Regions from separate parts of the Pleomorphomonas sp. PLEO genome, predicted to be linked through region 2. Evidence: riboswitches for the same ligand, from Rfam matches in the RefSeq annotation. Region 2 holds a riboswitch; each other region holds the start of a gene.

Region 1 (7,564 bases), 400 kb from region 2:
AAGCGACGAAGCTGCCCTTGTCGATCGATAGATCGATGTCTTTCAGGGCGTGATAGGCGCCGTAGTGCTTGTTGACGTTGGAGAATTCGATCTGCTTGGTCATTTCAGGGCTCCGGAGGTCAGGCCAGAGACGATGCGCCGCTGCAGCAGCACGAAGGTCGCCAGAATGGGCGTCACGTAGATCGAGGCGAAGGCCATGATCCGGTTCCATTCGTTGGTGTTCGGGCCCATGAATGCGTTGAGGCCAACCGAGCTGGGCTGCAGCTCGATCTCCTGGATCAGCGACTTCGAATAGACGAACTCGCCAAAGGCCTGCATGAAGATAAGAATAGCGGCAACCAGGATGCCGTTGCGGGCGAGCGGCAGCACGATCGACCAGAAGGCCCCAGCGCGCGAATTGCCGTCGACCAGCGCCGCCTCCTCGAGTTCCATCGGCACACTCATGAAGGTGGCGCGCACCAGAACGATGAAGAAGGGCATGCTCTTCGCCGCGATGGCCAGGATTACTGCCGTGCGCGGAAAATCGAGAATGCCGGTCAGCGTGAACAAGACGAAGATCGGCGTGATCATCAGCGAGGCTGGCAACACCTGCAGCATCAGGACGAGGAACAGGCCGACATCGATCCAGACGTTGCGATAGCGCGCCAGCACATAGGAGGCGCCAGTGCCGAGGACGGCGATCAGCGCCACCGAGCCGAAGGCGATCACCGTCGAGTTCCAGAGGAACTGGCTCATGCCCTTCAGCTGGAAAACGAAGGGGAAGATCGACCACTGGGGATCGTCCGGCCAGAAGGAGGGCGGCGTCGCAAACATCTCCGAGCCGGTCTTCAGCGCGGTGATGTACATCCAGTAGAGGGGGAAGAGATAAACGGCGGCGAGCAGCAGCGCGAAGACGAGCAGCAGCCGGTTCTTGGTGGTCTCGCTCATCCTCTTACCTCATGGCGGGTCGACCGGACGTAGTAGACGGAGGCCAGCATCACCACGACGATCATGATGACCGAAATGGCCGCGCCCTTGGCGAAGTCGTACTGTTTGAACGAGAGGTCCCAAGCCCAGTATTGGGCGACGTTGGAAGAGTTGTTCGGTCCACCGGCGGTGATGGCGGCGAACAAGTCGAACTGCTGCAGTGTGAAGATGAGGCCCAGCGAGATCAGCGCGCCGATGCTTGAGCGCATCATTGGCAAGGTGATGGTCCAGAAGCGGGTGAGCGCGCCGGCACCGTCGAGTTCGGCCGCCTCGTAGAGATCGGCGGGGATCGACGACAGGCCGACCGACAACATGATCATGTTGAAGGACGTGCCGAGCCAGATATTGGCAATGATCACGCTCCACAGGGCGAAGGCCGGGTCGGAGCGCCAGAAGACATTGCCGGAGATGATGTGCAGCTGGTGCAGTACGAAGTTGAAGACGCCGAAGTCGCCCGACAGCAGCCAGTTCCAGACGGCGCCGACCACCAGGCCAGGCATCACCCAGGACACCAGAAACAAGCCGCGCAGCCAGGAGGCGCCGGGAAAATTCAACCAGAAGAACAGCGCTAGGGCGAAGCCGAGCAGAAATTGGCCGGCAATCGAAGCGGCGAGGAAGGTCGCCGTGTGGCCCATGATGGGCCAGAATTCTGGCTGGGCGATCAACTGGCGATAGTTGTCAAAGCCGACCCACGGGCGAATGAAGCTGCCAAGGCTGAACATGTCCACGGCCTGGAAGCTCATCACCACGTTGTAGACGAGCGGCACGCCCGACAGCACGATGAGAAAGGCCAGTGGGATGCCGATCAGGCAGAGGTCAAATCCTCGGCCATCGACGAGACTGGAATAAAGGCGTCGCATCGGTCCTCCCCGCATCCGCGCCACGGCAGGCCGCCAGCACGGAGCATCGCCCCTGCCAGGCGGTGCGGTCAACAGAATGTGGTGGCGCCCCGGCCTAGATCGCCGCGGGTCCTGATGGACGCACGACGATCTAGTCTCTTGCTATCGCACCGGATGGTCCGAAAATCGGATTCCACTTTTCGGTCCGATGCTTTGGGCCGGAGCGCCTTTCAAAGAGATCAGCCGAGAATGCCCTTGATGGTCGTGGCGGCCTGATCGAGTGCATCCTTGGGGCTCGCCTGGCCGGTCAGAGCCGACTGGATGGCGTCCTGGATGGCCTTGGAGATCTTCATCCATTCGGGATGCGGACCGCGCGGCTGAGCGTATTTCAGCTGCTCCATGAATACCTTGACGGCTGCGTCTTTCTTGGCGTCGCCGGTCGGCGGTATTTCGATGTTGGCGCGGGCGGCGAGCTGGCCCCAGTCGGGGAAGACGCGCGGATCCTGCGACACGAAATACTCAAGCGCCTTGAAGGCTTCGTCCGGATGCTTGGAGCTCTTGAAGATGGCCCAGTTGAAGTCGCCCATGGCCGACGAGCGGGGTGCCCCAACCTCGGGAACTGGCATGAGCGTCACGCGCCAATCGAATTTCGCTTCCTGCGACATGCGGTTGAGTTCCCATGGCCCAGAGATGACCATGGCTGCATTGCCGGAATTGAAGGTGCCGGTGGAATCCCACTGGCCACGGGTCAATGTGTCGGGCGAGGCGAGCTTCTCATCGAGCAGCGTCTTCCAGATGGTCAGCGCGCGGACAGCTCCATCGGTGTTGATCTTGTCATAGCCGCCGCCGGTCATCTGCGCCCAGGGCAGGAACTGGAAGGTGCCTTCCTCCGAAGCCTTGGCCGAGAAGGCGATGCCATAGACGTTCTTGGCGGGATCGTTGAGCTTGCGGGCGGCGTCGACCATCTCGTCCCAAGTCTGCGGCGGCTTGTCGGGGTCGAGGCCCTTCGCCTTGAACATGTCGGCGTTGTAGTAGAGGGCGATGGTGTTGGTGGCCTTCGGCACGCCGTAGAGCTTGCTGTCCCAGGTAACGGAAGCCAGCGGACCGGGGAAATAGTCTTCCTTGTGAATCACAGCCGACTTGGCGATGCGGTCGGTGAGGTCGAGGAAGACGCCGTGCGAGGCGAAGAGCGCGTGCTCGGGATTATCGATGGCGATGATGTCGGGCGCCTGGCCCGTCGAATAGGCGCGCATCGCCTCCGACGTCACGTCGTCGAAATGGATCTGGCGATAGACGACCTTGATGTCGGGGTTCTTCTCGCCGAACTCCTTGGCGAGGTTGAGGCCCGGCTGCGTCTCGCTGTCCTGGCACCAGATGGTAATGGTGACGGGATCGGCGGCATATGCCGCCATGCCAAGCGTCGCGGCGCCGGCGTAGAGCACCGCTCCCAGGATTGCCGATGTCTTCATGCTCCCTACTCCTCCAGTTGGCCGACCGGTTCCGGCTCGATGATGACCGGCGGGACCGAGAACGGTGAACGGCGATCCGGCAGATTGTCCTGATCTCGAAGAGCCATAACCTACCGTTCGCCATCCATGCCTACCGACATGACAATGACGTCCGGGGCTCTCCAGTCGGGACAGGATTTTCCTCCCTGCCTGCTCGCTTCCGTAAACGTTTACGACGTTATGCGGAAAGGCTCGCAACTGTCAAGACCGCCAGACGTCGGCCAACGCATACGATGACCGATCCATGCCTCATCCGGCCACAAGAACGTCCATCAGCACAGCGACCTACAAATGCAAACCGCGCCGCTCCGGGTTATCGGAGCGGCGCGGCAAGGATGCGATCAACGCACGGCCGTCAGGCGGCGTCGTAGAGGCGGCGTTCGACGAGGAAGCTGCCGCGCAGGCCATTGAGAAGCTTGGCGCCGGCGAGCACCGCGAGATCGACCAGCGGCTCGACGATGATCACCAGCATGTAGGCGCCACCGAACGAACTGATGGCGGCAAAGTTGCCGACGGTGAAGCCCTGTCCATAGAAAGCCCAGAAGCCAACCCAGGCTACGATGCCCGCCTGATAGGCGGTGGAGAGGGCCAGGGCCTGCCGGTACTTCAGATCAACATAAGGCGTAGCCGGCGCGATGATGCCGCGAGCAAGCGCCATAAGTCCGAACAGCGGCACCAGGAGCGTTGTGACGTTCATGCCGTATTGCGGCAGATCGAAAGGAGCGAAGAACAACCCCTGGACCAGGAGCCCCAGTGCGAGACCAATGGCCGCGGGCGCCGTGCCGAAGATCAGGAACAGCGTCGAGCCGAGGATGAGATGCACCTCCGAGACACCGACCGGATAGTGCGGCAATACCTCAAAGAAGGAAAAAACGAGAGCCGTCGTGGCGGCACTGCGCAGGCCAAGCGAAATGGCACCGCTCTCGCGCACCGCCTGCCAGGCGAGCTTAACGCAGTAGCCCGCCGCGCCCGCTGCCGTCAGATAGCTGAGCCATAGTTTACCGTCGGCCACCAGGCCCGGTTCGATATGCATATCAGTCTCCTTTTCCGTCTCACCCGACGGAATCCGATTCTGTGCATGGCCGGTCTCCTGGCTCGTGGATCGCTGCCTGCCGTCCGCCTTCCCGGGATTCCCAGTGGCATTTTGGACGGAAGCTCACCACGCACAGTCGCGGGGGCGGCCGGGGCTTCGGATCGTGATCCTTCCCCATTCCCGTTTCATCCCGGCGGCCGCATGCCGCCGGAACACCTTGCACGGGGCCAACTTTCGGCAATCCACCGCCCCTGTCAAGACGATTCGGGTGCGCCGCCCCTTCGACCATAGGGCCGATTCCACCGATTTTTCTGTGGATTACCAATGGGTTGAATTCTGACCATCTGGTAAAAATACGCGTTTTCGCGTTCAGAAACAGTGTTCCCTCCATTGAGCTGCTGACAACGGTCGCAGAAGGCCGCTCTTTCGCCTTCGCCGCTCCTGGAGATAGTGACCATCTCGCCTTTCCCATGCGACCGCCCACGGGGGACGGACCTGGGACAACAGACGAGACAATCATGACAAAAAGCCCAACCGAAGGCTGGTTTCCGCGCTGGAAACTGACCGCCGCCGATCGTGTCGCGCCGGATGAACGCCTGCCCTGGCCGCAGACATTGATCGCCGGCTTCCAGCACGTGGTCGCCATGTTCGGCTCGACGGTGCTGGCGCCGATCATCATGGGCTTCGACCCGAATGTCGCCGTGCTGTTCTCCGGCATCGGCACACTGATCTTTTTCCTGGTGATCGGTGGCCGCGTGCCATCCTATCTCGGCTCGAGCTTCGCCTTCATCGCCGTGGTGATGGCCGCCTCCGGCTATTCCGGCACCGGCCCCAACACCAACATCTCGGTGGCGCTCGGCGGCATCATCGCGGCCGGCGCCGTCTACGCGCTGATCGGCCTTGTCGTCATCAAGATCGGCTATGGCTGGATCGAGAAGCTGATGCCACCGGTCGTTACCGGCGGCATCGTCGCCGCCATTGGCCTCAACCTGGCACCGATCGCCGTCAAGGGTATCTCGGCCACTGGCTTCGACCGGAGCGTCGGCCTTATCACCATCGTCGCCGTCGGTGTCGCCGCTGTCTACTTACCGGGCATGCTGCGTCGTATCCCGGTGCTGATCGGCGGCCTCGTCGGCTATATCGTCTATTGGCTGGGGGCCGCCTCTTTCGGCGACGCACCGATAGACTTCACCAAGCTCGACGCCGCGCCCTGGTTTGGCCTGCCGACCTTCACCGCCCCGACCTTCTCGACCAGCGCCATGGCGCTGATCGCACCTGTGGCGGTCATCCTGGTTGCCGAGAACCTTGGACATATCAAGGCGATCGGCGCCATGACCGGCCGCAGCCTCGACCCCTACATGGGCCGCGCCTTCCTCGGTGATGGCCTCGCCACCATGCTGTCGGGCGCTTTCGGCGGCACCGGCGTCACCACTTACGCTGAAAACATGGGCGTGATGGCGGTGACGAAGATCTACTCGACGCTGATCTTCGTGGTGGCGGCGGTGATCGCCATCCTGCTCGGCTTCTCGCCGAAGTTCGGCGCGCTGATCGGCACCATCCCCGGCCCGGTGATCGGTGGCCTGTCCATCGTCATCTTCGGCCTGATCACGGCCACCGCCGGCCGGATCTGGGTGGAGAACAAGGTCGACTTCTCCGAGACCAAGAACCTGATCACCACGGCGGCGGCGGTGATTGCCGGCGCTGGCGATCTCACCCTCAACATCGGCGGCTTCACGCTGGGCGGCATCGGCACCGCAACCTTCGGCGCCATCCTGCTCTACGCGCTGCTCGATCGCGGCCCGAAGCGGGCCTAGTTGGGAAAACGGCTCCGATCACTCGATCGGGGCCGGATCGAACTTCGCCCACTGGTGCCCTCCGGTCGTCTGGCCGGTCGGCGCCGGTGGGTTTTGCTTTTCACGCGAATCGACGCCCTTGGGCTTACCGAAGCGGCCGATATTGGCATCGCCCCAGGCTTTCAGCGCCATCAGGACCGGCTCCATTGAGCGACCGAGTGGCGACAATGAATATTCCACCTTGGGCGGCACCTGCGGATAGACGGTGCGCACCACCAATCCATCCTCCTCAAGCTCGCGCAACTGGTTGGTCAGCATGCGCGGCGTGACCGATGCGAGGATGCGACTCAGCTCGCCAAAGCGCAGTGTCCGCTCCAGCAGGTGAAACAGGATCACCGACTTCCATTTGCCGTCGATGAGGCCAATGGCCGCCTCAACCGAACAGCCGGGCGCACAGTCAAAGCGTGAATGCCGGACCTTGGCCATGACACTATCCTTTTCCGCAGTATCTGCGCTTTTTGTGCGTATTGGCTATTAGCGATCATAGGCGCAACAATCGCTCATATCCATAGCAGAGGAAGTAGCCATGAAAGCCGTCGCCTATCGCCAAGCTGGCCCTATCGACCGTTCGGACTCGCTTCTCGATGTCGAGCTGCCTACACCGACGCCTACCGGGCGCGATCTGCTCGTTGAGGTCGCCGCCGTCTCGGTCAATCCCGTCGACACCAAGGTGCGCGCCAGCTCCGCCCCAGCACCAGACTCTTTCAAGGTGCTCGGCTGGGACGCCGTCGGCCGCGTCGTCTCTATTGGTAACCAGACAACCGGTTTTCAGCCCGGCGACGAGGTTTGGTATGCCGGTTCGATCGCCCGCCCCGGCGCCAACAGTCAGTTCCATCTGGTTGACGAGCGCCTCGTCGGCCGCAAGCCAAAATCGCTCAGCAACGCCGAGGCCGCGGCTCTGCCGCTGACAGCCATCACCGCGTGGGAGATGCTGTTCGACCGGCTCGATGTGCAACGCAAGGTTACTGGCGCAGCCAACGCCATTCTCATCATTGGCGGGGCTGGCGGTGTCGGCTCGATCGCCGTTCAGCTCGCCCGAGCGCTGACCGATCTCACCGTCATCGCCACGGCGTCACGCCCCGAGACGGCGGCTTGGGTGAGCGAACTCGGCGCCCACCACGTTGTCGATCACGCGCGCCCGCTGGCCGAGGAAGTGGCCGCTCTCGGGATCGGCGCGCCAGCCTTCGTTTTCTCGACCACCCAAACGCATCACCACCTCGGCGAGATCGCCAAGCTTATCGCGCCGCAGGGACGCTTCGGTCTGATCGACGATCCGGAGGTGCTCGACATCACCGGCTTCAAGCGCAAGGCCGTATCGGTGCACTGGGAGCTGATGTTCACGCGCGCGCTATTCGAAACGCCGGA
Region 2 (7,564 bases):
CATCGGCACGGTTGGTGAAGGCTGGACTTTGGATGATCTCAGGCCGGTGGTTGAAACCACCATTGAAGCCTTCGGTTGGGATCGCGTGGTGTGGGGAAGCGATTGGCCTTGGTCAGCGCAGCGCGCTTCTCTTAGGGATTGGATCGAAACCACGCATCGCCTTGTTGAGGGCGCAAGTGAGATCGAGCGAGAGAAACTGTTCCACCGCAATGCCACACGTATCTACGGGATCGGCTGAAAAGCTTACGATCTGTGGTAATTGCCGACAAAAAGGGGAGGTTCGCCATGGATGACGATGCACTGTTCCTCGGCTTCGATCTCACCTCCGTCGAGCCGGAGGATGGCGGCCCCGATCCCGATCGGATCATCAAAGGCAATCCGAGGAGTCGGACGTGGCTTGTCGAGGAACGCGACGCTGAAAAACTGTATGCCGGCGTCTGGGAATCGACACCGGGCGCTTGGCGCGTCGTCTATGACGAGTGGGAGTTCTGCTCCATCCTCTCGGGGATCTCCATCGTACACGAGACCGGTAAGGAAACGCCGCGCGTGCTGAGAACCGGCGACAGCTTCATCCTGCGACCTGGATTCTCCGGCATCTGGGAAGTGGTGGAGACGACCCGAAAGCTATTCGTCGTGCGCATGCCGTAAGAGCGGCTTCATCCGCCAAAGCTGCCGACGAATGCAGTTTAGTCTCGTCCAGAGGTGTGACGGTCACCCCAAAAAACTTTCGGGCGGCGACAATCTGTCGCCGCCCGAAAACTTTGATTGCTGTTATGCGGGTCGATCAGTCGAGCAGGCTGATCTCGACCGCCTCACGCCCCTTCGGGGTTTCGACGATCTTCATGGCGACGCGCTGACCATCGGTCAACGGTCCCATGCCGGCCGACTGCAAGACGGAGATATGGACGAACACGTCCTTGCCACCGTCTTCGCCGGCCACGAAGCCGAACCCCTTCTCGGGATTGAACCACTTGACGGTACCGTCAAGCGGAATTGCCGAGGAGGTATCAACCGACCGACGCAGCGGACGCGGAGCGCCGAAGCCGCCGCGATCACCGCCACCGCCGAAGCCGCCACGGTCACCGCCGCCGAAGCCACCCGGACGCGGGCCGCCACGATCGCCGCCGAAACCGCCACGGTCGCCGCCGCCGAAGCCGCCACGGTCACCGAAGCCACCCGGACGCGGGCCGCGCGGCGCCTGCGGCGTCGCGGTCGTTTCATCGACCTCGAGCACCTTGACGACCTGCTTACCCTTGGCGCCCTGGGCCACTTGGACCTTCAGCGTGGCGCCCGGTGGTACGCTGTCGCGACCAAGCGCCTGCAGTTGGCCGATGTGCAAGAAGGCATCGCCCGAACCGTCAGTGAGGGCCGTGAAGCCAAAGCCCTTCTCCGGGTTGAACCAGGATACCGTCGCCTCGACCACTGGGCCGGTCGGCGGAGCGCTATCGTACGGCGAAGGACCGCCGAAACTGCGCGCCGGTCGCTCGGGACGAATGTCGAACGACGGCATTATGTCGTCATCAAATCCGCCACGCCGCCGCGGCGGGCGGAAATCCTTACCCTTACCCATTCTGTCTTCTCGTCTCCGCCAAAACATAGCTCCAGACCGATGCCCGCGGAGAGCTGCATCGAGCCAGTTTGTTTCAAGAGAGCTATTCCACCGCCGAATTCGTCTTTGTACCCGGCACATCGCACCATTGCTTTGGCAATGACACGCCAGACCGCCCGCCTTCAGAACCGCTCCACCCCTAGTCTTATCACAGATGTTAGCGTTTCTGCTGCTTGAAAATCGCGCCGAGGATGGTCCACGGGTCACTTTTTGCGTTTTTTTACGTGCTTGACGCACCTTGTGCGCCGACCAAAGGCGATGACGACAGCGAATCGCCGATGTCAGTTCGAGCGATGGACGGGAGATGGCGGATCAACTCGCCGCCGACCAGCCGAATCGTCTTCCGCTCGGCGCGTTTCTGTCCGCAAGATCAGAACAGCTCCATCAAAAACAGCGCCGGGTTCAATTCCAAAAAAGTCCTCATCTGCTCTTGAAGGCGGCTTTGACCGGGGCCACTTCGGTATCGTTGTTCGGAATGCTCCGAAAGGGAAGAAAAATGAGAAGCTGCGTGATGAGACCCGGCTTTCATCCGCTATCCATCGCGGCAATGATTGTCGGTTTCGTGATCTTCTGGCCGATCGGCCTGGCAGTACTTGCCTATATACTTTGGGGGGATCGCATGCGTGCTCGCTGGAACGATCTTCGCCCTGATCTTGAGCGCGCTGCCCGTCGGGCCGGCTTTCAGCGGGGCGGATTCAATACCTATCGCGCTGCCTCGACTGGCAACAGCGCTTTCGATTCCTACCGCGACGCTGAACTGAAGCGTCTCGAAGAAGAGCGCGCATCCCTTGATCGGATGCGCGACGAGTTCGACGAGTTCCTTGCCAACCTGCGCCGCGCCAAGGATCAGGAAGAGTTCGATCGCTTCAAGGCAAGCCGCAACCCAACGGCCTGATCCGGGTCCCTCCACGACCGGTAAGCCGAAAGCCCTCGCACCGATCCCAGGTGCGGGGGCTTTGTCGTGAGAGACGGCACCGCTACACTCCCGTGATGCCGATTCGTCTGCCTTTCCTCCAAAAGCCTGAAAACAAGCGTTCGGCCCCCGCGAGCTTTCCGATCCTCGCTGGCGAGAGCCTGGTCGAAGTAACGGTGCGGCGGAATGCCCGGGCGCGCCGCTATACGCTGAGGCTCGATCGCCGGGGCGATGGCGCGATCGTCACCATCCCCAAGCGTGGATCGCTCACGGAAGCCAAGGCCTTTGTGACCCGCCATGCCGATTGGATCGCCGCGCGACTCGCAGCCCGGCCCGATATGCCGGAAGTGCCGGTCGCCGTTCCAATTCGGGGCGTCGTCCACCGCGTCGTCTCCACAGGCTCGCCGCGTGGCCGCGTCTGCCTCGTCGCCCTTGATGATGGCCCAGCGATCGAGGTGCCCGGTGAGACGCCGCATGTCCGTCGCCGCCTCACCGATCACCTCAGGAAAGAGGCGAGAGCCGACCTTGCCGCCGCCGTGGCGCGCCATGCCGAGACGCTTGGCGTCCACCCCCAGGCGATCCGCCTCAAGGACACCACCTCGCGCTGGGGATCGGCATCGGCACGCGACGTACTCGCCTTCTCCTGGCGGCTCGTCATGGCGCCGCCTTTCGTTCTGGATTATGTCGCCGCCCATGAAGTTGCTCATCTCAAGGAGATGAACCACTCCGATCGCTTCTGGACGATCTGCGAAAGGCTTTGCCCGGCGACGGACGCGGCCAAGACTTGGCTGAACAAGAATGGCGCTGGTTTGCACCGACTGCCGTGACGACCTGTGGCCCGCTCAGTTACCGAACAGGCGCTGCAACAACCCTTTTTCCTCGGGACTGGGCTGGGAGACCGGCACGTTCAGCGGTGGTGCGGGTTGGGCGCTCGGCGTCTGCGGCCCTTGCACCGGCAAGCCATCCGTCGTCGCAAATGTGACGCCCACGTTGGTAGGCGGCGGTACCAGCTCGACGCCCGGCAGCGGCCGGACGGGCAATTCGCGGACCGCCTCCGTCATGAAGCGATTCCAGAGCAGCGCGGTCAACGCGCCGCCGGTTGCTTTCTTCGTCGGCGTATTGTCGTCGTTGCCCAGCCAGACCCCCGCCGTGAGGCCATTGGTGTAGCCGATGAACCAAGCGTCGCGGAAATCCTGGCTGGTGCCGGTCTTGCCGGCCACCGGACGATCGGACAGGAGCGCCTTCTGTCCGGTGCCATCGGTGATAACGGCCGACAGCATGCGGTTCATGGTGCCGACGGCGACATCGGAGATCACCCGGCCGGGGCCGTCGCCCTGGCGATGGAACAGGACCTTGCCTTCCTTGGTACGGATATCCTCGACGAGATAGGGGATGATGCCCCAGCCGCCGTTGGCAAAGGGCACGTAGGCGGCGGTGATCTCAAGTGGCGTCACCTCGCCCGTACCGAGGGCGATCGACGGATTGTCGTGAAGTTGACTGACGATGCCGACGCGGCGAGCGGTCTGCACGACGTTATCCGGTCCAAGTGTGGCGGTGAGACGGGCGGCCACCGTATTGAGCGAGCGGGCTAGCGCCGTCGTCAGCGTCACCGGACCGAGATACTCATTTTCATAGTTTTTCGGCGACCAGCCATTGATGGAGACCGGTTCGTCGACAACGATGGAATCGGGCGAATAGCCGTGCTCGATGGCGGTAAGATAGACGAAGGGCTTGAAAGCCGAACCTGGCTGGCGCCGCGCCTCGATGGCCCGATCGAACTGGCTTGCCGCATAATCCTTGCCGCCGACCAGCGCCTTGACGGCACCGTCATTGTCGACGGCAACCAGAGCGCCCTGGCTCGCCTTGTATTTGACGCCCTCCTTGTCGAGCGTCGTGCGGACGGCACTTTCCGCCGCCGCCTGCATGCGGGCATCAATGGTGGTGGTCACCACGATGTCGCTTCGATAGCGCGCGACGTAGCCCGGCAAAAGATCCATCACCCAATCGGCGACATAGTTGGCGGCCGAACCACTCTTGGCCGGGGAGGATGGTGCGCCTACAGCCGTCGCCCGCGCCGCGTCGTCACGACTGACATAGCCTTCGTCGACCATGGCGGCGAGCACGACCTTGGCGCGTGTCGCGGCCAGCTCCGGCGAATTGGTCGGCGCGTAGCGCGACGGTGCCTTGAGGAGGCCGGCGATGGTGGCGGCTTCGGCCAAGTTGAGATCGCGGGCCGACTTGCCGAAGTAGCGCTGCGCCGCCGCGTCGACACCGTAGGCGCCGGCGCCGAGATAGACGCGATTGAGATACATCTCCAGGATTTGCTGCTTGGAGAACCGCCACTCCAGCCATAGGGCGAGCACTGCTTCTTGCAGCTTGCGTTCCAACGTGCGGTCGGGCTGCAGGAAAAGGTTCTTGGCAAGCTGTTGGGTCAGTGTCGAGCCACCCTGCACGACCGAATGCGCGAAGAGGTTGGTGACCAAAGCGCGGGAAAGGCCGATCGGGTCGACACCAAAGTGATGGTAAAAGCGTCGATCCTCGATGGCCACCACCGCTTCGGGCAGGAACGGCGACATTTCGGACAGCTTCATTTCCTCGCCGCCGGTGTCGCCACGATTGGCGATGATCGTGCCCGAGGCATCGACGATTTCCACGTTAGGCGGTCGGGGCGGCACCTTCCAATCGTCGATCTGCGGCATGGTTGCGACGGTGTAGCCGATGACGCCGGCAACCCCGATCAGCCCCCAGATGCAAAGAACGACACCCCAGTAGATGAGACGGCCGAAAAGTCCCATACCGGACCGCCGGCTCCGCTTTGCCTTGCGCTGGGAGGACTTGCGACGACGCGGCTGCTGTTCGGACATCTCCGCCTCCTCGCTGTCGTAGTTCTCGCCATCAAAGCTGGGTTCGATCCGCTCGGATCTCGATGATCGGCCGCTGCGGGAATTGGGCAGGCTTTTGGGCGGCGTGAAGCGATCACCCTCGCGGGCGGAAAAATCGTCCTCGCGGGACGGTGCCTCGAACGTCGGCTCGGCCCGCTCGCGTCGGATGTTCCGTCTGTCGCTCCGCATCGTTCGCCGCAACTCCTTCCATCAGGGCTACATAGCCCGTGGAGCATCCGATTTACCCTAAATGAGGCGGTTTAAGGGGGCGTAAAGGATGGCAGCTCCGCCGCTCGGTTGACTTTGCCTCGCAACAAGCCCCAAATGGCCGGGCGTGACGGTCCCTCCTCCCGGAGGAGGGCGAAAGAGGGAATGCGGAATCGGAAAACTCCGAAAGCCGCAGCTGCCCCCGCAACTGTGAGCGGCGAGCCGGATGCTTAGCGTGCCACTGGTCGAAAGACTGGGAAGGCCGTATCCGGCAACGAACCGCGAGCCAGGAGACCTGCCGCCGCGCATGGATGTCGAGACCGCCGGTGGGGCGGGAAAGGACCTATCATGACGCGTGCCTCGGCGGTTTTCGACCGCCGTCTATTGACGTTTCCGGAGTGCCGGCCATGACGGCATACCCGGTCACCCTACACGTCTGTCTCAGCTGCCGCGCGGCAGGAGATGACGACGCCTGCCGAGCTGGCGCCCGTCTTCATGCCGCTCTTGCCAGCCGTCTCGAGGGACAAAGCGATATTCTGCTTTCCGGCGTCGATTGCCTGTCGGTCTGCAAACGGCCGGTCACCGTCGCGTTGGCAGCGCCGGACAGGTGGACCTATGTCGCCGCCGACGCGGCCGATCCCGACGAAGTGATCGCCGCCGCCGAGCGTTACGCTGCGAGCGACGATGGCCGCGTGCCCTGGCGTGAGCGACCGCCTCTTTTGAAATCGGGCCTCGTTGCCCGCATCCCGCCGCAGCCGGAGACCCGCCGATGAACGTCCAGTCGAAAATCCCCGTCACCATCGTCACCGGCTTTCTCGGTTCGGGCAAGACGACGCTGATCCGCCACGTCATCGAGCGCGCCGGTGGCCGTCGTCTTGCGCTCATCGTCAACGAGTTCGGCGATGTCGGCGTCGACGGTGACATCCTCAAATCCTGCGGCGCCACCGACTGTCCGGAGGATGCGATCGTCGAACTCGCCAACGGCTGTCTCTGCTGCACCGTTGCCGACGACTTCCTGCCGGCCATCGAGGCGCTGACCCGTGGGCCGCGCCGGCCCGATCACATCATCGTCGAGACCTCCGGCCTTGCGCTGCCGAAGCCGCTGATCAAGGCCTTTGACTGGCCGGATGTGCGCGCTCGCCTCACGGTCGACGGCGTCATTGCCGTGGTGGATGCCGCCGCCGTGGCGGCCGGCCGGTTCGCCGACGATCCCGAGGCCGTGCTCGCCCAACGGCAGGATGACCCATCGGTCGATCACGACAATCCACTTGAAGAGGTCTACGAGGATCAGCTTCTCGCTGCCGACCTCGTGGTGCTCAACAAGACCGACCTGCTCTCGTCCGAGGAATTGGCTCGCGTCATACAGGACATCGCAGCTTCGCTGCCGAAGGCGGTGCGTGTCGTGCCGACTTCCGAAGGCGAGATTGCGCCGGAAATCCTGCTCGGCCTGGCTTCCGCCGCCGAGGACGATCTGGCCAACCGGCCAAGCCATCACGACGGTCTCGGCGACCATGATCACGATGACTTCTCGACCTTTGCCGTCGAGGTCGGCGCAGTCAGCGATCCGGAAAGCCTGATGGCCCGGCTGAAGGCAGTGGCCGAGGCGCATGACGTCCTGCGCATCAAGGGCTTCGTCGAAATTGCAGGCAAGCCGATGCGTCTCTTGGTGCAAGGCGTCGGCGGCCGCTTCCGCCATGCCTTCGACAAGCCCTGGCCGTCCGGGCCGCGCCGCAGCGCGTTGGTGGTGATTGGCGAAAGGGGCATCGACGAGACGGCCATCCGCGCCGCCCTCGCCTGACCCAAACGGAAAGGGCGCGCCTTGCACATTCTGGCCGAACAGATTCGCTCCCTCGACGATAGCGTCGCGGCGGTCGATCTTGGCCAGACGCCGGCCGAGATCGTCGTGCTGTCGTTTTCCGACAGCGACCTCGGCATCGTCGCCGCTGTGCACGG
Region 3 (7,564 bases), 1.0 Mb from region 2:
TGCGCGGCTGTCGCCCGAGACGATCCACTGGTTCTTGAAGGTGCACCACGAGAACATGTGGCCGGCGATCCGCCAAAGGATCGAGGTGGAGCGGGACGCCGGGCGGCCGTTCGTGCTGGAGGGCGCGGCGCTCAGGCCCGAGTACATTGCCCCCATTGTTTCCGATGAGATCTTTGGCGTGCTGTTGCATGCCGATGACGCGTTTCTGCGCGGGCGCATGCGGTCGGCGGCCGATTATGAGCAGCGCGACGGCGCCGAACGTGGCCTGATTGACGCTTTCATCGATCGGTCCTTGCGGGAAAATGCCGCGTTCAAGGATGCGGCCCTTAAGGGCGGGCTCAGAATCGTCGATGCCGCCGACGAGCGGGCGATCGACGACCTATTCGATGAGCTTGTCGCGCGGGCTTCGATCTAACTGCCGCGTAAGGCCGCCCCTTGGTTGGAACGTTGCATCCACTCGGATTTGAGCAGGGCGTAGATATATTCGTCGCCCCACTTGCCGTTGAACCGGTCGTTCTGGATGAGGTGCGCTTCGCGCCTCAGGCCCAGCCGCTCGACGACCGCCACCGATCTTGCATTCGCACTATCGAGGCGGGCGAAGATGCGATGGAAGCCGATGGCCTCGAAGCCGATCCGCAGCAGGGCGGCAACGGCTTCCGTGGCGTAGCCCTTGCCGGCGTGAACGGGGTTGAAGATGTAACCCACCTCGCCTTGAAGTGCGTCTCGGCTGGCCAGCTTGAGCAGAACCTCGCCGACCACCGCGCCGCCCGCCTTCACGGTGACGGCCAGCCGGTAAACATCGCCGTCGCCCTCGAAGCGGGCGGCCAGCACGCGGTCGAATTTCTCACGCAGGGCGTCCCCGGTTGGCGGCGGCGCATAGAGATAGGCGTAGACCTCGGGGCGGGCGTGATAATCGGCGTACTGGCCCCAATCGCCGTCGGCGAATGGGCGCAGCACCAGGCGATCGGTCTCGTGGCGAGAGGGAGGCGTTTGAAGGGTCATCGATATCCCTTATCGCGGCGGCAGGCGGTGTCCAAGCGTGGGGTTGGTCAGAGGGGCGGTCGCTTGCCCGTCAGTCAATGATGGGCTGGCCGCCTTCACGCGCCAGGCGCGCCAGGCCTTCCTTCATTTGCCGCACCTGTTCGGGCGAATGGCTCTGCCACTTGGTCACTTCCGCGATGATCCTGAGGGGATCGCGGGAGCGATAGGATAACGTCGGGTTTCCGGGAAATTTCTTGTCCGTCAGATTGGGATCGTCGAAGATCGGCCCGGTGGGTTCCACGACATAGATGCGCTCGGGCTCAAGGCCGGCGGCAAGCTCGGCGCCCCAGATCGCCGCGTCCAGCGTGCCCGAGAAATAGACCCATGAAAGCGGTTGAGGGGTGCCAAAGTTCGAAGAATGACCGACGACGATATGGTCGCCCGGCCGCAGGTTGGCCCTGGTTCCGTGGAAGAAGGATTGCGCAAACACGCTGGCCGAAGCTGACATAGGCACAAGGCTCCCCGTTTATTGTTGACGCCGCCGCCGTTGGCACAGAGAGCCTTCAGGTCGCCGGTATCAGGGTTTTTTGAAAGCGATGGGTCGCTACGATGAATTGCCGGCTGACGCCCTTCGGCATCCAAAGCGCATCGTCAAAGGTGTCTGTGAGGTGCCAGCCCTCCCGCTGATAGAACCTTTCGGCGCGGCTATTGCCGGCCGTGCAAAGCAGTTCGGCCTCCGACACCCCATCGGCGAACAAAAGCTGTTCCGCGAACGATAACAACGCATGCGCCGTTCCGGTTCCACGGGCGGATGTGCCGACATAGAGTTTGACGACTTCCGCTGCTTTGACGGAGACAAACCCGATGAGTTCGGTGCCGTCCCTCGCCACGTAGAAGGCGTCTTTCGCCTCTTTCAGCCAGATGGCGAAGTGGCCTTCGGTGCGAAAGGACAACCCCTCGGGCGGCACGAGGGCGGCATGCGCTTCGTGCCATCCCCGGTGCCAGAGCTGGACGATTTTTCCCTGGTCGGCGACCCTAGCCGGATGGATGTCGAGCATGCGGTTTACGCGCGGCCGAGGCGGCGCGCGCCCTGGGGAGCCGCGCCGGACAGCAGCCGCTCGGCGAGGAAGCCGAACAACAGGCCTTGCGCGCCCCAGATGATCGCTTGCAGGCCGAGCGAGGCCAGACGGAAGCGCCAAAGCATGACGGCGGAGAAGGTTTCCGGCACTTCGTTGATCTCGGGCAGCAGCGTCATCACCGCCGCCATGACGGCGATATAGGCAAGGCCGCCGAGGAGGACGGCATTCCAGGCGCCGAGGCGCGCCCAAGTCTGCCGCGCCAGCGCGAAGGCGACGATCATCACCGCGACCGATACCATCAGCATGATGAAGTAGAGCTGGGTGCGGATGACGATAGTCTCCGGGCTGCCGACGGCTGGCGGGTTGGCCGGGTATTTGATCGCCGGCACCAGGATCACCGCGACAAAACCGGCGAGTGCCAGCAGCGCGGCGAGCGGGCGGGCGCCGAGGGCGCTGAAGCGGCCGAGCACCAGCGCGAACACCAGCGACAGGATGCCGCCGAGGGCGGCGCTGTAGACGATGACGCCGGTGAGCAGGCCGAGGCCGGCCTGCGTTGCCCGGCTGACCAGCTCGGGCTCGGCGGCTTCTCCGGCCGCGTGGCTGGCCTGCTCCTCGAAGGCGATGGCGAAATCGACCAGCGGCTCGCCATAGAGGCGGGCGAACAGGAAGGCCATGAGGCCACCGACCACGCCGGCAATCATGCCGCGCAGCAAAAGCTTTCCAGTCATGAAAGACGCCTCAGTGGCAGGGGAAACCCAGGAGGTGGCGGCCGTCGTGCACGAATTCATGCACGTACATGCTGTTGAACAGCGAGGTCGCGCCTTCCTCGGCGCCGACGAAATACACCGCCAGCATCAGTAGCAGACCGGCGAACACGGCCCATGGCAGAACCTCGCCCAGCGGAATGGCGGCCGGCGGCGACAGGGGAGCGGTGCGTGAAATGCTGGACATGGAAAGCCTCCTGGGATTGCGCGTCCCGATGACAGAAGGATGGCGAACAGGTCTGGCTCTCGGGTTTCAGCCCGATTACAGTGGCGCGACCGCTCCGGAGTTTCACCGGCTTCCGCTCAACATCGTCGCTCACCCTCCGCTAAGTGCCGATGCCTGTCAATCGCAAATGATCGATGAGGAATGGGGATGGCCGCTCGCCTGACGCTGATCACAGTGCCGACCGACAACGACCGCCGCGCCCCGCGCTTTCCGGGCCGCGATCGGCTGGACCTGACCTTCGAGAGCTTGCCGGAGACGGTGCGCCGCTGCCTTAGCGAAGCCGATCACCTTATCCACGCACCCGAAATCGCCATTGGCCCCAACGCCACCGTCCGGGTGCCGGCCGAGGTGGCCGAGGCGCTTTCCAATCTCGATTATGGCAACTGGGCGAACCGGACGATGACTGAGATCGCCGGCGCTGATCCCGCTGGCTTCGAGGTCTGGCGAATGGATATGGCGGCGGCCCCGCATGGCGGCGAAGCCATCTCCAGCGCGCGGGACCGGGTCGGCGGTTGGCTGGCCGGGCTGGAGGAACGATCGGGGGCCATCGTAGCGCTGTGCCCGGCGACGATCGTCAGGATCGCCCTCACGGCGGCGCTCGAGGCGCCGCTGTCGATGATCTGGCGCCTCGATCCCATGCCCTGGTCGGCCTGCGAGCTGACGCGCCATGGCGACCGGTGGTCGCTCAGGCTGAGCTAGCTTACCCGTTGCGACGGCCGGTTGCCGTAAATGTATCGGTGTGTTGCTGGGCGCTCAATTATGACGGGTTACGACAAATCGCCACAGCCTCACCATTGAATTTGCCAATTCGTGGTGTTCCCTCGCGCCACTGAGAGTTTCGGTCCGACTCTGAAACCAAGGGGTGACATCATGAGATGCCTTCCGAAGATCAATGGTATCTACTGGCTGTCGCTTGCCGTGGCGAGCGTGTTCGGCGCCAGCCTCGGCGATTTTCTCGCCGATGGGCTCGGTCTCGGCCATCTCAAGGGGCTGCCTTATCTGCTCGGCGACTTGGCGCTCGTCTTGCTGGCCGAGCGTTTCCTGAAATACACCAGCACGCTCTACTTCTGGGCGGCGGTCATCCTCAGCGTCGCCGCCGCCTCCAACGTGGCCAACGCGCTCCATGATCTCCACGTCAGGCTGGCGTCGGTGCCGGTGCTGTGCCTGCTGCTCGCCATCACGGTGATTGTCTGGCGCCTCCGCGAACCGTCGGCCGACGAGCGCGACTTCATCCCGGTGGCCGGCTTTTACTGGGCCACCCTGCTCATGGCCGGCGTGCTCGGCGGCGTGGGGGGCGACGCGGCCGCCTATCCGCTCGGCTTCGGCAACTTCGGGGCGATGGTGGTGTTCGCCATTCCCCTGGGCTTCCTGCTCACCATCGGGCGCAACGGCCTCTACACCGACCTCGGCTTCTACTGGCTGGCGGTGGTGTTCATCGTCGCCGCCGGCACCGCCGCCGCCAATCTTCTGGCCCACGACCTCCACAGCATCGACCTCGGCACGGCAATCAGCGGCGCGGTGTTCGTGGCGTTGATCGTCGCGGTGTACGAGATGAGGGCTTGCAACAAGAGCCTGCGGGTTGGGCTGGTGGGCGAGGGAGCATGAGGAGGCATGAGTCCACATAGGCGCGGGTGGACTCCCATGGACTCCCAAAGGCGAGGCGTCGAGAAAGACGTGCCCGCGAGCGCGCGACCATCCTCAGCTTGCCGCGTCCGAGGATCCGTCTGGCAAAGTGGCCGCTCCCGGCGGCATCAAACCCGCCGAGAGCGCCGAGCGCTTGGCAATCAAGGATGCAGACCATTCAGCGGAGGCCGCCTGTGGAAGGGGCCCGCGTCGGACCCGCTGTAATAGGTGCCGAACTGGTTCTCGTAATCGCGATCGACGATCGTTGAGGCATCGTAGACCGGGCTGTTCTTGACCACCTGCCGGTCGACGCTCAGGGCAACGGTCTTGTCCGCCCAACTGATGTCTTTGGCCAGGCGCGGCGAGATCAACACCTTCTGCCCCGGCCACCAGTTCTTGGTGTCGACCACGAGGTAGTGGATGCTCCAGTCCGCTTCCTCGACCAGCATGTCCTCGACATGGCCGATATCGCCATCGGTGGCATGGATATGATAGCCGTCCACCGCCTTGACGCTGCGCAGGTGCGGATCATCATGCCGCCGATGCGCCTCGAGCACCTCGTTCTCGAAACGCAGTGTATCCGGCTCTGGTGCCAGGATGGGTGCGCCCATCACGCTGCCGTAGCCACCGCCACCCATATAGAGGCCGCTTCCCCAATAGGGGCTCCAGCCATAGTAGCCGTAGATGTTGTTTTCCATTTGCCGCGACACCGGCCGCTCGGTGTCGATATCCGGACTATTTTCGACCTGCCGCATCGTCAGCTTGACCGAGAACTCCCGGCTTCGCTCATTGGCGTGTCCCAGCGTTGACGTCGGGAGAAGCACCCTGCGGTGGGTGAGCCAGTCGCCGGTTTCGACGACGAGCCAGCGGATGAGCCAGCTTTCATCGTCGAACAGCAGGTCGCTGACGGTGCCAACATCGCCGTCGCTGGCGGCGATGGCGTAGCCCTTAATCTTGGAGGCATTCCATAACATGTCGGGACTCCTTGGAGTGTGCAACCGCCGCGAGGGAACGCCGTTGATCGGCGCCAACCTTTGGCCGGTATCGCGACCGTGGACCCCACCTTCAATGTCAGGGCAAAACCGATGACACTCCGAGCGCGGCAAGTCCGATGGCCAGTGAGGCAGCCAGTGCTGAGCGGTTTGGGGGTAAATTCTCCTGTAGCCATTTTAAGTAACCGCTGAAAATTGAGGTTACCCCATGGCTAGATGAAGACAGTATTCCTCGCCGAATTTGCGGTGAAGGCTCGGATATTACTCACAAATACGTTTGATTACTAAGGTTTGGCGCGTTTTCATCGTTGCCAGAGGGGCCGGGCTATCCTTCCTTCAGGGCCGAAGGCCTCGCCTGTCGGAAGGGCGATCTCAGGGGCGCCATCCTCAAGGGTATCGCCAGCGCCGCCGTCAAACGGCACGGGCCGATCGATCTCGACGAGAACCGGGCAGATCGCTCGGTGCCATCCCGACGCCTCAACCTCGTCGGCGCTACCTACAGACTGACATACGACTATCGGACTTAAGTCCTTTTCGTGCGGGCTCTGAGTATTTTCCGGGCCTACCCTCGGTCGATGGATGTCGCGATTCTATCATCGCGATGAATACTCAATTGCCGAGGGCAATAAGAGGCGGGGAAGTATCGCACCATTTCAGGGAGGTCAGCCATGGACAACATTGGTAGCAGGATCAAGGACATTGGTCCGCAGCCGCAAACTTTCGACATTCAGCGCGCGACGAAGGAAAACACCAATTACCGCTCAGTTGCCTGGAGCGGCCGCTACCTGCAAGTGACGCTGATGTCGATCCCCGTTGGCGGCGACATCGGCCTTGAAGTGCATCCGGAGACCGATCAATTCCTGCGTCTCGACTCCGGCAGCGGTCGCGTGCAGATGGGAGAGGCCAAGAACAAGCTGACGTTTGAAAAGCATGTGTCGGACGGTTGGTGCGTCCTCGTTCCCGCCGGCACCTGGCACAACATCACCAATATGGGCACGAAGCCCATGCAGGTCTACGCGATCTACGCCCCCGCCCACCACAAACCCGACAAGGTGCAGGCGACGGCAGCGGCAGCGGAGTCCGACAAAGCCGACAAACCAGCGACCTGGTCGGTACAGCCAAAGCAGGCGCCCGACGAACACGGCTGACAGGGGGCTTCATGCTTGGCCATCGTTTTGGGATGCGACGCCGATGGCCGACCGATCTTTACTACGCGTTGCTCGGTGTCGACAGGGAGTGGCGCAGGCGTTTGGTCGGGGGCGGCGGTCGGCGAACTATCGCCTCTGGCTCTCCACATCACTGTTCACCGCTTGGTGATCAGCGGCACCGCGTTCGTGGCGCTCATCGTCGTCGTGTACCAGATGACGGCATGGAGGCAAAGCCGCCCGAGGAATGAGATTGGCGGGCAAAGATTTACATAGATGGATTGTCGCCGCTGTTCTGTGTCGCGCGGAATGTTCCGCGAAGTTTGGAAGCTTCATGTTTGTTCGGCGCGCTGGACCCGATAGTGATCGTCCGGTGATCGTTTGCGGGGAGCCCAGTCCAGGAAGTTCAGGTGGCCCGATTTCCGTAGATCGCTAGCGACGGCGTTGAGTTGTGAACGGCTTACGATATGGCGCCCGAGTACTCTGGGCCAAATGTCACCCCAGATCGCAATCGATGGTCCCGCTGGTACCAGATCCAGCAGCGATGCTTTAGCGTTGATCAGTTCTTGCGCCAGATAGGCTTCGGCTGGGTCGGGCGCCATTTGAGCAAAAGATTCGAATAACTCTGCCTGCTCGCTAGCTGCTACGGATGCTTGTAACTTGGCGACTCCACGTGCTTTGTCCTGCTTGCGCAGTGCCTTGATCTGACATTCCCGAAATACTTCTAGCCCAGCCGGGCTGCGGGTTCCATAGA
Region 4 (7,564 bases), 690 kb from region 2:
CAGACGAGGGCGGCGATGCCCAGCGTTTCGGCGATCTGGCGGGCGGAGGCGGAAATGGCGTCGGCCGGCGTTGCATCCGGCTCGCCGCGCTGACCGGCCAGGATCGAATGGAAGTGCTCGGAATTCTCCACTTCCTCGGCGACGTGGCTCATGGTCTGAACCGCCTCGACCGGGTAGGCGCCGGCCGCCGATTCGGCGGACAGCATCACCGCGTCGGCGCCTTCGAAGACGGCGTTGGCGATGTCGGACACCTCGGCGCGGGTTGGCACCGGCGACTGGATCATCGATTCCAGCATCTGGGTGGCGACGACCACCGGCTTGCCGGCCTTGCGCGTGGTGCGGGTGATGCTCTTCTGCACGCTCGGTACCTGCTCGAGCGGCAACTCGACGCCGAGATCGCCACGCGCCACCATGATGGCGTCGGACAGTTCGAGGATCTCGTTGAAGCGCTTGACGGCCTGCGGCTTCTCGATCTTGGCCATGACGCCGCACTTGCCGTCGACGATCTCATGCACTTCCATGAGGTCTTCCGGCCCTTGCACGAAGGACAGCGCGATCCAGTCGACGTCGGCTTCGAGCGCGGCGGTGAGATCGGCGCGGTCCTTCTCGGTCAGGGCGCCCGAGGTGAGAACGGTGTCGGGCAGGCTGACGCCCTTGCGGTCGGAGATCTTGCCGCCGACTTCCACAACGGCGATCGCCAGCTTGCGGTCATTTTCGACGATGCGCAGCCGGAGACGGCCGTCGTCGATCAACAAGCGATGGCCAGGCTCGAGGGCGTCGATGATTTCCGGATGCGGCAGCGTCACGCCGGTGACGTCGCCGTCGAACTTCTCGCGATGGAAGGCGAATTTCGCGCCGATCTCCAGGAACACGGGACCGTTGGCGAAGGTGCCGACGCGCAGCTTGGGGCCCTGCAGGTCGGCGAGGATGCCGATAGGACGCCCAGCTTCGGCCTCGACCTCACGGATGGTCGAAACGTAGTAGCGCAGCTTTTCGTGATTGGTGTGGCTCATGTTGATGCGGAAACAATCCGCACCCGCCTCATGCAGCCGGGCAATCATGTCCTTGTCGGAGGAGGAGGGGCCCAAAGTTGCAAGAATCTTGACCTTGCGGTTTCGTCTCATTTCGCCCCGTTTCCTTTTTGGGTCGGCTGGTAGAGGTGTACGGTCCAGCTGCGTTGTTCGGCGGTGTCGACCTCGAAAAAGCCCGTCCGCTCATAGCCTCGGGCGACACAGTTCTCGACGCCACCGATGGTAAACATCTTGCGTCTCGTGCACATGAACGCCTTGCCGCCCCACTCGCCACCATGCTGACTGTCGACGGCGTAGAGGTAGTAATAGCGCGAGGCGAGAGCACCGGTCAGCAGCGTTCCGCATTTCGATCCGCCGATATTCCACCAGCCTTCGGAGCGCCAGCCGTCCGCGGCCTTGTAGCCGATCGCCACGGAAATGGTACCGTCGGTCTTGTTGCAGAGCCTGAGATCGGCCTTGGCGGGTGTCGCCGCGGCGAGGGCGATAAAGGACAGCGCCGCGGCAAAAATCGCCGGCCGCGTCCGTCGTACCGGTCCCCTATCTGCCGCCATCGGTTTTCCGCTCGCCAACGATCCTTGTCCGGTGCTCATCGGAGAATGCCCCGCCTTATCGCGTGACCTACGGCAAAATGTCAACGTATAATTACGCAAGCTCCCGCACTGTTCCGCCGTGTCCGGTCTGGCTCCAGCATTAACACGCATCCTCAAGGGCTTACGCTCCAGTCTTTGGTCGTGTCCGAGGGCGTCTGTCACGATCGCGGCCGGGCGATCCAGATGCCCCCCAGGATCATCAGACCGCCGGCCGCCTGGCTCCAGCCGATCGCCTCGCCGAACACCAGGAAGGCGAGGAGGGCGGCGGCGATCACTTCCATGAAAATGACCAACGACGAGAAGGCGGCGGAAAGATAGCCGAGGGCGAAAGCAAGCAACCCTTGCCCTCCGATATGGCTGACATAGGCGAGGGCGGCGAGCGTCGCCGCGCCGGCCAGCGAGGACGGCAGCAGCTTCTGCTCGAAGGTAAAGGCGATGATGCCGAGGCAGAGCGCCGTCACCGTGGTGGCGCCGAAAGTGACGGTGCCAGTGCTGTGCTCACGGCGGGCGGCGCGGATGGCGAGGAAGTAGGTGCCGAAGCCGAAGGAGGTGCCGATGCCGTAGATATCGCCGATCAGCTTGGTGGAATCGAGCGTGTAGGAGCCACCGAGCAGCACGGCGCCGCCGAGGATGCAGACGATGACGCCGCCGGCCTCGCGCCGGCCGACCTTTTCGCCGATGAACAGGCCGGAGAACAGCAACACCCAGATCGGCGCCATCGACGACAGGAAGGTGGCGTTGGCGATCGAGGTGTGGAGGATCGAAAGGTGCCAGAAGAACAGGTCGATGGCGAAGAAGAAACCGGCGAGCCAGATGGCCCTCGAACGGAAGGCGGCCAGAAGCGCGCCCCTGCCGCCCTCGCTCACCGCCCAGATGGCCAGCACCGGCACTGCCAGGGCGACGCGCCAGAAGGCGCTGGCGAACGGGCCGACGTCGGCGATGCGGACGAAGATCGGCGATATGCCCATGGCGACGGCGCCCAGGCAGAGGGCGAGGAAGGCCACAACCTCACCGGGGCGGGCGGATAGCGGCAGCGATCTGGCAGCGGACATGAACGGACCTGGAGGGGCGGCCTCCGGGCGGACCGCGGCGAATGTGCAACGGTCGAACGATCGGTGGGCCAGTGGACGGATCTCGACTTTATCCGACCGATATCAGCATTTAGGATCGTTAGCCATGCAGGACCCGACGGACGACTCCCCTTTCGTTTTTCTGCCCGGTAACGAAGCTGGCGGCCTTCTGATCATCGCCGACCACGCGTCCAACCGGGTCCCCCCGCCCTATGGCGATCTCGGCCTGCCGGCGGCAGAATTCGAGCGCCATATCGCCTATGACATCGGTACCGAATGGCTTGTCCGTCGCCTCGCCGCCTTCACCGGCGCGCCGGCCCTTTTGACCCGCTTTTCGCGCCTGCTGATCGACGCCAATCGCGGCGAGGACGACCCGACGCTGGTGATGCGGCTTTCCGACGGGGCGATCGTACCAGGCAATGCCGGCGTCGACGCCGCCGAACGGCAGCGACGTATCGAGCGCTTCCACCGGCCTTATCACCGGGCGATTGCCGAGCTGGTCGACCGGATGATCGGCACTGGCGTACCGCCGGTGATCCTGTCCATCCATTCCTTCACGCCGGCTTGGAAGGGCGTTCCTCGCCCCTGGGACATGGCGATTCTCTGGGACAGCGACGACCGCATGGTCACTCCGTCGCTCGACGCCTTCCGGGCGCGCGGCCTCAAGGTGGGCGACAACGAGCCCTACGATGGTGCGCTCAAGAATGATACGCTCTATCACCACGGCACGGCGCGCGGCCTTGCCCATCTTCTCATCGAGGTGCGACAGGATCACATCGCCGACGAGGCGGGTGCAAACCACTGGGCGAAGACGATTTTCGAGGTGGTCGCGCCGCTGGCGGGCCGGCCGGCGATGCGCGACGCCGTCTTTTACCGATCGCGCGCCGACGAGCCAGGCGTGTGAATGGACGCTTGAAAATGGTTGACGGGCCCATGAAGTTCGGACTTCATGCCGGCCTCACGGGCGGCAGCCCCGCCCGGACCCAATGACAAGATCGGCAGGACAGATATCCCATGAGCATGGAATCGGCAGAATCGCAGGGCGGCGTCGCGGCGGGTGAACTCCGGCAGTTCATCGAACGCGTCGAGCGGCTCGAGGAAGAAAAGGCCGCGCTCCAGGACGACATCAAGGACGTGATGGCCGAGCTCAAGGGCCGCGGCTACGACGTCAAAGCGGTCAGGGCCATCCTAAAACTGCGCAAGCAGGATCCGGATGAGCGCCAGGAGGCGGAAGCCATCCTCGAACTCTACATGAACGCCCTCGGCATGGTCTGAGGCGCGGCCGCGCCGCCACATGGTCCGTTACGGCGGGTCGTCTCGTGGTGGAAGATGCGGCGCAGCGAGGGCCGGCCATTCCGGCATCGCGTGGTTCCAGAGAATACGGTGGGCTCAGCAAGCCCACCGTGCTTGGGGTCGTAATTCAATCAATCGCCCAATTATGCCTGTTTCAGGTTTCGGCCGGTACTCTCTAGGTCCCGGCACGCCTGTTGGGTGGTTGCGACGATCAGGCGGCTCACGCCGGACGCGATCGTTTCGGGATGATCTTCCTGGAGATAATGGGCGCCAGCGCCGACCGGCACGACTTCGCAATTCTCGAGATTGGCTGCAAAGCGTTTGGCGAAATCCGGCGAGACGAGGGCTCCTGGATCGCCGACGAACAGCATCTTGGGATAGCGGCTCGCGCGCAGAGCCGCGTGGGCTCTGCCTAAATTGCCAGACGTCGCCTGGCTCGCCGGCAAAAAGCCGTGCTCTGTTTGTGGAGACCCTGCCATGGGCGGAGCAGGCGTCACGGCCGCTGAGTGTCGGGGCAGTCTCCCGCAACGCTCAATTGGTATACTTGACCATCAATACGAACGTACGTATTTTCAAGCTATGCCGAGACCATCGAACAAGAACGACATCATTGAAGCGGGTCTGCGGGTGATGTTCCGCAAGGGATACCATGCGGCTGGCGTGCGCGACGTGGTCGCCGACGCCGGTGTGCCCCAGGGCTCCTTCACCAATCACTTCCGCTCCAAGGAAGCCTTCGCCGGAGAGGTGCTCGACTACTATTTCTCGCACACGCGAAAGCTGGTCGGAGAGGCGCTCAACGACCACACACTGACGCCGCGCGAGCGATTGTTCCGCTATCTCGATATCATTACCGATCGCCTGGCCGCCGACGGCTATCTGCGCGGCTGCCTGATCGGTGATTTCAGCATCGAGGTGTCGCAGGCAAGCGAGGTGCTGCGCGAGCGGCTGGCCGCGATTTACCGGGAGTGGCTGGAGCCGTTCGAGCGCTGCATCGAAGAAGGGCAGAGAGCAAAAGAGATCGACACCCAGTTCCCGGCCAAGGACTTGGCCGAGTTCCTGCTGACCTCATGGGAAGGGGCGATCCTGCGTATGAAAGTCGAGCGCAGCCCGGAGCCGCTCGATCGCTTCAAACGGATCGCCTTTGACACGGTTTTCCGCGGCAAGCCATAGGCTGCTGCGGATATGGTGTTCGCCGGGAGTCTTCGTGTTTTTTGGGGGGCAAATCCGGACTTAGGGCGCGAGCAGATATGTTCCGTACCCTTGTACGTGTGACCAGCTTAGTTTTCTGTATCGTTTCAAAGAAGGCGCCGCGCCAACGACCGATGATCGGTGGGTGGCAGGCGCCTTTTTGCATGTGCGGGGCCGGCTGGGTCAGCCCGTCGAATGGGCGCGCTCGGCCAGCGATCCACAATCCGTTCACAGGCCGTATAGGTAGAACCGCTCACCGCGAGCGTCTTTCATTGACCCGACTCGTGAGGCACGAAATACTAGTTGTTGAGCTGAGGTTCTTCAGATGCCACAACATCTGGAGCCAAGAGGGAAGCCGGTGCGAGTCCGGCGCTGCCCCCGCAACTGTCAGCGGCGAGTGCCCGTTCCACGGAAGTCACTGGTGCCCTAGGGTACTGGGAAGACGGAACGGTTGCGATGACCCGTGAGCCAGGAGACCTGCCCCAGCCGAGTTGATTTGTCCTCGGGCGGGGTGCACCGGTGGATCGTCGTCGACGCACGGCCGGAGTCCGTCTCCGCCGTTGTCGATTGCGTTCCTTCCGTTCTCTGCCCTGAATTCGGTGCAAGGGAACGATGTCGGAAATATCTCCAGTCAAGCCGCCTCTCAGCGTCCTCAAGCGATCGGGCGCGCTCGCCCCCTTCGATGCCGACAAGATTCGTTCCGCCGTCGAGCGCGCCGGTGCCGCAAGTGGCGAGTTTTCCAGCGCCGAGGCCCAGCTCCTCGCGATGCAGGCAGTGAAGGTGATCGCCCACCGCTTCGCCGAGCGTATGCCGTCGATCGAGGAGATCCAGGACGTCGTCGAGCAGGTACTGATCTCGGCCAACCACTTTGCGACGGCGCGCGCCTACATCGTCTATCGCGAGCAGCGGGCGCGCCTTCGCCGCGACGCCAACACTGTCGTCGACGTGGTGTCCTCGATCGACGAGTATCTCGAACGCGCCGACTGGCGGGTGAATGCCAATGCCAACCAGGGCTATTCGCTGGGCGGTCTCATCCTCAATGTCTCCGGCAAGGTGACGGCCAACTACTGGCTCAGCCACGTCTACCCGCCGGAAGTCGGCAAGGCGCATCGCGACGGCGACATCCACATCCACGACCTCGACATGCTCTCGGGTTATTGCGCCGGCTGGTCGCTCCGCATGCTGCTCACCGAAGGCCTCAATGGCGTGCCGGGCAAGGTGGAGGCGGGGCCGCCCAAGCATCTCTCGAGCGCCGTCGGCCAGATCGTCAATTTTCTCGGCACGCTGCAAAACGAGTGGGCTGGCGCCCAAGCCTTCTCCTCGTTCGACACCTACATGGCTCCCTTCGTCCGCAAGGATCAGCTGACTTATGAAGAGGTGCGGCAATCGATCCAGGAACTGATCTACAATCTCAACGTCCCCTCGCGTTGGGGTACGCAGACGCCGTTCACCAACCTCACATTCGATTGGGTATGCCCGGATGACCTGAAAGATCAGGTGCCGGTCATCGGCGGCGCCGAGATGGACTTCCGCTATGGCGATCTGCAGGCGGAGATGGACATCATCAACCGCGCCTACATGGAGGTGATGACGGCTGGCGATGCCAAGGGACGCGTCTTCACCTTCCCGATTCCGACCTACAATATCACGCCCGACTTCCCCTGGGAGAGCGACAACGCCACGCGCCTGTTCGAGATGACGGCCAAATATGGGTTGCCCTACTTCCAGAACTTCCTCAATTCCGAGCTGACGCCGAACATGGTCCGCTCGATGTGTTGTCGGTTGCGGCTCGATCTTCGGGAGCTTCTGAAGCGCGGCAATGGTCTGTTCGGTTCGGCCGAGCAGACGGGATCGTTGGGCGTCGTCACGGTGAACTGCGCCCGTCTAGGCTACCTCCATAAGGGTGATGAGACCGGACTGTTGCGCCACCTGGACGAACTCCTGGCCATCGGCCGCACCAGCCTGGAGATCAAGCGCAAGACCATTGAGCGGCTGATGGACGACGGCCTCTTTCCCTATACGAAGCGCTATCTCGGCACGCTCCGGAATCATTTCTCGACGCTTGGCGTCAACGGGGTCAACGAACTGATCCGCAACTTCACCGGCGATACCGAGGACATCACGACGGAGTGGGGCGAGGCCTTCGCCATCCGTCTGCTCGACCATGTCCGCAGCCGCATCGTCGCCTTTCAGGAGGAGACGGGGCACCTTTACAATCTCGAAGCCACACCGGCGGAAGGCACGACCTACCGCTTCGCCCGCGAGGACAAGAAACGCTTTCCGAGCATTCTACAGGCAGGCACGCCGGATGCGCCCTACTACACCAATTCCAGCCAGTTGCCGGTCGGCTTTACGGACGACGCCTTCGAGGCGCTGCGCCGCCAGGAGCCGC

Evidence for each region. A riboswitch is a leader RNA that binds a small molecule or an ion and turns the genes downstream of it on or off. The one in region 2 is predicted to bind cobalamin.
Region 1: it holds a riboswitch for cobalamin, as region 2 does, so the genes downstream of both, AB6N07_RS00660 (energy-coupling factor ABC transporter permease) here and AB6N07_RS02345 (DUF1636 family protein) in region 2, are expected to answer to the same signal.
Region 3: it holds a riboswitch for cobalamin, as region 2 does, so the genes downstream of both, AB6N07_RS07025 (CbtB-domain containing protein) here and AB6N07_RS02345 (DUF1636 family protein) in region 2, are expected to answer to the same signal.
Region 4: it holds a riboswitch for cobalamin, as region 2 does, so the genes downstream of both, AB6N07_RS05495 (ribonucleoside triphosphate reductase) here and AB6N07_RS02345 (DUF1636 family protein) in region 2, are expected to answer to the same signal.

What each region holds. Positions count from the first base shown of each region.
Region 1 is NZ_CP166625.1:154,593-162,156, forward strand. It holds gene AB6N07_RS00640 (ABC transporter ATP-binding protein) at 1-103, opposite strand, end outside; gene AB6N07_RS00645 (carbohydrate ABC transporter permease) at 100-927, opposite strand; gene AB6N07_RS00650 (carbohydrate ABC transporter permease) at 924-1,826, opposite strand; gene AB6N07_RS00655 (sugar ABC transporter substrate-binding protein) at 2,045-3,274, opposite strand; gene AB6N07_RS00660 (energy-coupling factor ABC transporter permease) at 3,669-4,346, opposite strand; cobalamin riboswitch at 4,376-4,581, opposite strand; gene AB6N07_RS00665 (solute carrier family 23 protein) at 4,865-6,160, shown strand; gene AB6N07_RS00670 (winged helix-turn-helix transcriptional regulator) at 6,179-6,625, opposite strand; gene AB6N07_RS00675 (zinc-binding alcohol dehydrogenase family protein) at 6,726-7,564, shown strand, end outside.
Region 2 is NZ_CP166625.1:553,554-561,117, reverse strand. It holds gene AB6N07_RS02375 (amidohydrolase) at 1-238, shown strand, start outside; gene AB6N07_RS02370 (cupin domain-containing protein) at 286-648, shown strand; gene AB6N07_RS02365 (cold-shock protein) at 785-1,570, opposite strand; gene AB6N07_RS02360 (DUF2852 domain-containing protein) at 2,106-2,504, shown strand; gene AB6N07_RS02355 (M48 family metallopeptidase) at 2,600-3,349, shown strand; gene AB6N07_RS02350 (transglycosylase domain-containing protein) at 3,365-5,593, opposite strand; cobalamin riboswitch at 5,726-5,929, shown strand; gene AB6N07_RS02345 (DUF1636 family protein) at 6,019-6,384, shown strand; gene cobW (cobalamin biosynthesis protein CobW) at 6,381-7,409, shown strand; gene cobN (cobaltochelatase subunit CobN) at 7,431-7,564, shown strand, end outside.
Region 3 is NZ_CP166625.1:1,574,038-1,581,601, forward strand. It holds gene AB6N07_RS07000 (hypothetical protein) at 1-415, shown strand, start outside; gene AB6N07_RS07005 (GNAT family N-acetyltransferase) at 412-1,002, opposite strand; gene arr (NAD(+)--rifampin ADP-ribosyltransferase) at 1,073-1,489, opposite strand; gene AB6N07_RS07015 (N-acetyltransferase family protein) at 1,545-2,039, opposite strand; gene AB6N07_RS07020 (CbtA family protein) at 2,045-2,788, opposite strand; gene AB6N07_RS07025 (CbtB-domain containing protein) at 2,799-3,011, opposite strand; cobalamin riboswitch at 3,039-3,159, opposite strand; gene AB6N07_RS07030 (histidine phosphatase family protein) at 3,198-3,749, shown strand; gene AB6N07_RS07035 (hypothetical protein) at 3,921-4,655, shown strand; gene AB6N07_RS07040 (PRC-barrel domain-containing protein) at 4,835-5,647, opposite strand; gene AB6N07_RS07045 (hypothetical protein) at 5,974-6,192, shown strand; gene AB6N07_RS07050 (cupin domain-containing protein) at 6,334-6,813, shown strand; gene tcmP (three-Cys-motif partner protein TcmP) at 7,143-7,564, opposite strand, start outside.
Region 4 is NZ_CP166625.1:1,240,405-1,247,968, forward strand. It holds gene pyk (pyruvate kinase) at 1-1,124, opposite strand, end outside; gene AB6N07_RS05465 (DUF1036 domain-containing protein) at 1,121-1,582, opposite strand; gene AB6N07_RS05470 (DMT family transporter) at 1,780-2,673, opposite strand; gene AB6N07_RS05475 (N-formylglutamate amidohydrolase) at 2,798-3,595, shown strand; gene AB6N07_RS05480 (DUF2312 domain-containing protein) at 3,712-3,966, shown strand; gene AB6N07_RS05485 (hypothetical protein) at 4,128-4,355, opposite strand; gene AB6N07_RS05490 (TetR family transcriptional regulator C-terminal domain-containing protein) at 4,564-5,154, shown strand; cobalamin riboswitch at 5,470-5,672, shown strand; gene AB6N07_RS05495 (ribonucleoside triphosphate reductase) at 5,785-7,564, shown strand, end outside.